Regions from separate parts of the Kitasatospora kazusensis genome, predicted to be linked through region 1. Evidence: predicted binding sites of a transcription regulator. Region 1 holds the regulator's gene; the other holds the start of a gene.
The links. The regulator HrcA, encoded in region 1, represses chaperone genes, less so after heat shock. The targets are predictions, from matches to a motif close to TTNGCACTCNGNNNNNCNGAGTGCNAA.
Positions count from the first base shown of each region.

Region 2: a site for HrcA is predicted at 1,565-1,591, ahead of groL (chaperonin GroEL). Genes of this name have one in related genera too.

Region 1 covers NZ_BAAANT010000007.1:146,118-148,319, forward strand. Annotated here, with positions in the region: gene dnaJ (molecular chaperone DnaJ) at 1-474, opposite strand, end outside; gene hrcA (heat-inducible transcriptional repressor HrcA) at 546-1,643, opposite strand; gene htpX (zinc metalloprotease HtpX) at 1,867-2,202, shown strand, end outside.
Region 2 covers NZ_BAAANT010000010.1:122,202-124,403, forward strand. Annotated here, with positions in the region: gene groL (chaperonin GroEL) at 1-1,407, opposite strand, end outside; gene ABD330_RS11535 (cold-shock protein) at 1,720-1,926, opposite strand.

The DNA of each region.
Region 1 (2,202 bases):
GGAGGTGCCGGGAGCGGCACCCTCACCCGAGCAGGTGGTGCAGGTCACGGCGGTGTCGACCTGGAGTTCCTTGGTGGTGCCGAAAGCCGACTCCTCCAGGGTGATCTCCAGGCGGATCATCGCGTCCTGGCCCCGACGGGTCCGCGAACGCGGGCCGCGCTGGCCCGCCGCGGCGCCGAAGAAGGCGTCCATGATGTCGGAGAAGCCGAAGCCCGCCGCGCCCGCGCCGAAGCCGCCCGCGCCGCCACCGCCGTTCGGCGAGAGCGGGTCGCCGCCGAGGTCGTAGACCTGCCGCTTGGACGGGTCGGAGAGCACCTCGTATGCGGCGTTGATCTCCTTGAACCGCTCCTGCGTCTTCGGGTCCGGGTTGACGTCCGGGTGCAGTTCACGGGCGAGGCGCCGGAACGCCTTCTTGATCTCGTCCTGCCCCGCATCCCGTCGGACGCCGAGTACCGCGTAGTAGTCCGTGGCCACCAAATGCTCCGCTTGTTCCGCCTCTAGAAGTGCTGCGACTTGTCACCGTGTGTGGTCACACGGTGCTGTTCCTACGACTCGGCCAGGATCTGGCCCACGTACCTTGCCACCGCACGCACCGCCCCCATTGTGCCCGGGTAGTCCATCCGGGTCGGACCGATCACCCCGAGTTTCGCGACACTCTCGTCGCCCGAACCGTAACCGACCGAGACGACCGAGGTGGAATTGAGCCCCTCGTAGTCGTTCTCCCGGCCGATCCGCACGGTCATCCCGGCGTCCGCCGTCTCACCCAGCAGGCGCAGCAGGATCACCTGCTCCTCCAGCGCCTCCAGCACCGGCTGGATGGTGAGCGGGAAGTCATGTCCGAAACGTGTCAGGTTGGCCGTGCCGGCCAGCATGATCCGTTCCTCGTTCTGCTCGGCGAGGGTCTCGAAGAGGGTCGCCAGCACGGTGGTCACGACCGGCCGGTCGGCCGCCTCGAAGGCCGCCGGGAGGTCCTCCAGCAGACCGGGGACGTCCGGCAGCCGCTGGCCGCCCGCGCGGGCGTTGAGTCTGGTCCGGAGCTCCGCGAGGACGGTCTCGCCGACCGTGCCCGGACAGTCCACCATCCGCTGCTCGACCCGGCCGGTGTTGGTGATCAGGACCAGCATCACCTTGGCCGGGGCCAGTGCGACCAGCTCGACGTGCCGGACGGTCGAGCGGGAGAGCGAGGGGTACTGCACCACCGCGACCTGCCGGGTCAGCTGCGCGAGCAGCCGGACCGTCCGGGCGACGGTGTCGTCCAGGTCGACCGCGCCGTCCAGGAAGTGCCGGATCGCCCGGCGCTCGGGGGCGCTCATCGGCTTGACCTCGGCCAGCCGGTCGACGAAGAGCCGGTAGCCCTTGTCGGTGGGGATGCGGCCCGCGCTGGTGTGCGGCTGGTGGATGTAGCCGTCCTCCTCCAGGGCCGCCATGTCGTTGCGCACCGTCGCCGGGGAGACCCCCAGGCTGTGCCGCTCGACCAGGGCCTTGGAGCCGACGGGCTCCTCGGTGCCGACGTAGTCCTGCACGATGGCGCGGAGCACCGCGAGCTTGCGGTCGTCCAACGGGCGGAGATCGCGGACGTCCAGGCGCGAATCGAGCTGCCGGGCATCGGACTTGCGTTCGTCGGCTCTGCGCTCGCTGAACATGGCACGCACCTCCGTCTTCGTCCGTTGAGTCTGGTAGCTGTCCGGTCCCCTGGCACTCTGGAAGGCAGAGTGCCAGAACCGTACCTGCCAGTGTAAGGCCCGTCCACGACGGCAGGAACGGCCCGCGGACGTGATCCTCGACCGAAATCCGGCGCGGGGGCGGTGCCTGCACGCCCCCTGAGTGGCAGCATCGAAGACGAACTTGAATATCGAAGGAGCAGCGATGTCGGCGTCATCCCAGCATTCCCGCTTCGCACCCGACCGCGGGCTGACCGGTCGGATGGTCACCACCATGTTCTTGATCGGGTTGCTCTACGTCGGCTTCACCGGAGTGCTGATCGTCCTGCTGCGCGGGGCGTGGCCGCTGATCGTGCTGATCTCGGGCGGCCTGTTCGTGGCCCAGTTCTGGTTCAGCGACAAGATCACCGAGCGGGCGATGGGCGCCCGCGAGGTCACCCCGGAGCAGTACCCGCAGTTGCACGGCACCATTGACCGGCTCTGCGCGCTGGCCGACATGCCGAAGCCGCGGATCGCGGTGGCGGACAACGACATGCCGAAC
Region 2 (2,202 bases), on a different contig from region 1:
GAGGTTGCGCACCTTCTCCACCACGACACCGCCCTCGAGGCCGGCGTTGACCGCGATCTGCTTGATCGGGGCCTCCAGCGCCACGCGGACGATGTTGGCGCCGGTGGCCTCGTCGCCCTCCAGCTCCAGCGTGTCGAACACGACACCGGCCTGCAGCAGCGCGACGCCACCACCGGCGACGATGCCCTCCTCGACGGCGGCCTTCGCGTTGCGGACGGCGTCCTCGATGCGGTGCTTGCGCTCCTTGAGCTCCACCTCGGTGGCCGCGCCGGCCTTGATGACGGCGACGCCGCCCGCGAGCTTGGCCAGGCGCTCCTGGAGCTTCTCGCGGTCGTAGTCCGAGTCGCTGTTCTCGATCTCGGCACGGATCTGGTTGACGCGACCGGCGACCTGGTCGCTGTCGCCGCCACCGTCGACGATGGTGGTCTCGTCCTTGGTGATGACCACCTTGCGGGCGGTGCCCAGCAGGTCGACGCCGGCGTTCTCCAGCTTGAGGCCGACCTCCTCGGAGATGACGGTGCCACCGGTGAGGATGGCGATGTCGCCGAGCATGGCCTTGCGGCGGTCACCGAAGCCCGGGGCCTTGACGGCGACGGACTTGAAGGTGCCACGGATCTTGTTCACGACCAGGGTCGACAGGGCCTCGCCCTCGACGTCCTCGGCGATGATGACGAGCGGCTTGCCGCTCTGCATGACCTTCTCCAGCAGCGGGAGCAGGTCCTTGACCGAGCCGATCTTGGAGTTGGCGATCAGGATGTAGGGGTCCTCGAACGAGGTCTCCATCCGCTCCAGGTCGGTGGCGAAGTACGCCGAGATGTAGCCCTTGTCGAAGCGCATGCCCTCGGTGAGCTCAAGCTCCAGACCGAAGGTGTTGCTCTCCTCGACGGTGATGACGCCTTCCTTGCCGACCTTGTCCATCGCCTCGGCGATGAGCTCGCCGATCTGGGTGTCAGCGGCGGAGATGGAGGCGGTGGAGGCGATCTGCTCCTTGGTCTCCACGTCCTTGGCCTGCGCGAGCAGCTGGTCGGAGACGGCCTTGACGGCCTTCTCGATGCCGCGCTTCAGGGCCATCGGGTTGGCGCCGGCGGCGACGTTGCGCAGACCCTCGCGGACGAGCGCCTGGGCGAGCACGGTGGCGGTGGTGGTGCCGTCACCCGCGACGTCGTCCGTCTTCTTGGCGACCTCCTTGACGAGCTCCGCGCCGATCTTCTCGTAGGGGTCCTCGAGCTCGATCTCCTTGGCGATGGAGACACCGTCGTTGGTGATCGTGGGGGCGCCCCACTTCTTCTCAAGGACGACGTTGCGGCCCTTGGGGCCGAGCGTCACCTTGACGGCGTCGGCAAGCTGGTTCATCCCGCGCTCAAGGCCGCGGCGAGCTTCCTCGTCAAACGCGATGATCTTTGCCATGTGAAGTGGTCCTCCGGGACGCGATCGACTGCACCGGACCGAAGGGTGCCCGCGACGGACGGCCCTGGTGTGCGGGGGTCCTGTCCCCTACCGCTCCCGGGGGCCTCACCGACCCGGTCCGTTGTCACTCTCAAGCTGTGAGTGCTAACGCCAATGATTAGCACTCTCGGGTGGCGAGTGCAAGCCCAATCGCCGTTCCGGCACCCGGTCCGCCGGACAGCAGTGGGCCCGTACGACGGGTGTCGTACGGGCCCACTGGTGAAGCCTTGAGCACCAGCTCGTGACCGAGCCGAGGCTCCGCAGGTCGGAAGATCAGACCGCCGGCGCACGGACCATGTCCGCCTGCGGGCCCTTCTGCCCCTGGGAGATCTCGAACTCGACCCGCTGGCCCTCTTCGAGGGTGCGGTAGCCGTCCATCTGGATCGCGCTGTAGTGGACGAACACGTCCGCACCACCGTCGACCGCGATGAAGCCGTAGCCCTTCTCCGCGTTGAACCACTTGACGGTGCCCTGAGCCATTCCGAACTCCCCTTGTACTGTGCTGGCCCTTCACGGACCCGCAGGGATTGCGGGTCCAGAGGTCTGGTAGGCCGACCCGAGGGAACCCCCCCTGGGCGTGGCCGTGCAGGCCGCAGACTCACCGCAGGGCCCACCGGGAGACGGTGGATCAGCGGGTGAATGCGTCGACCGCGGCTGAATGTATCCGGACAGACGCCCTCTGCAACAGGCCCAACTCCGCGGAATTCCAGGCAGCCGCGAGGGGATATTCCGGGGTGAAAGCGGCAGACGCCAGCA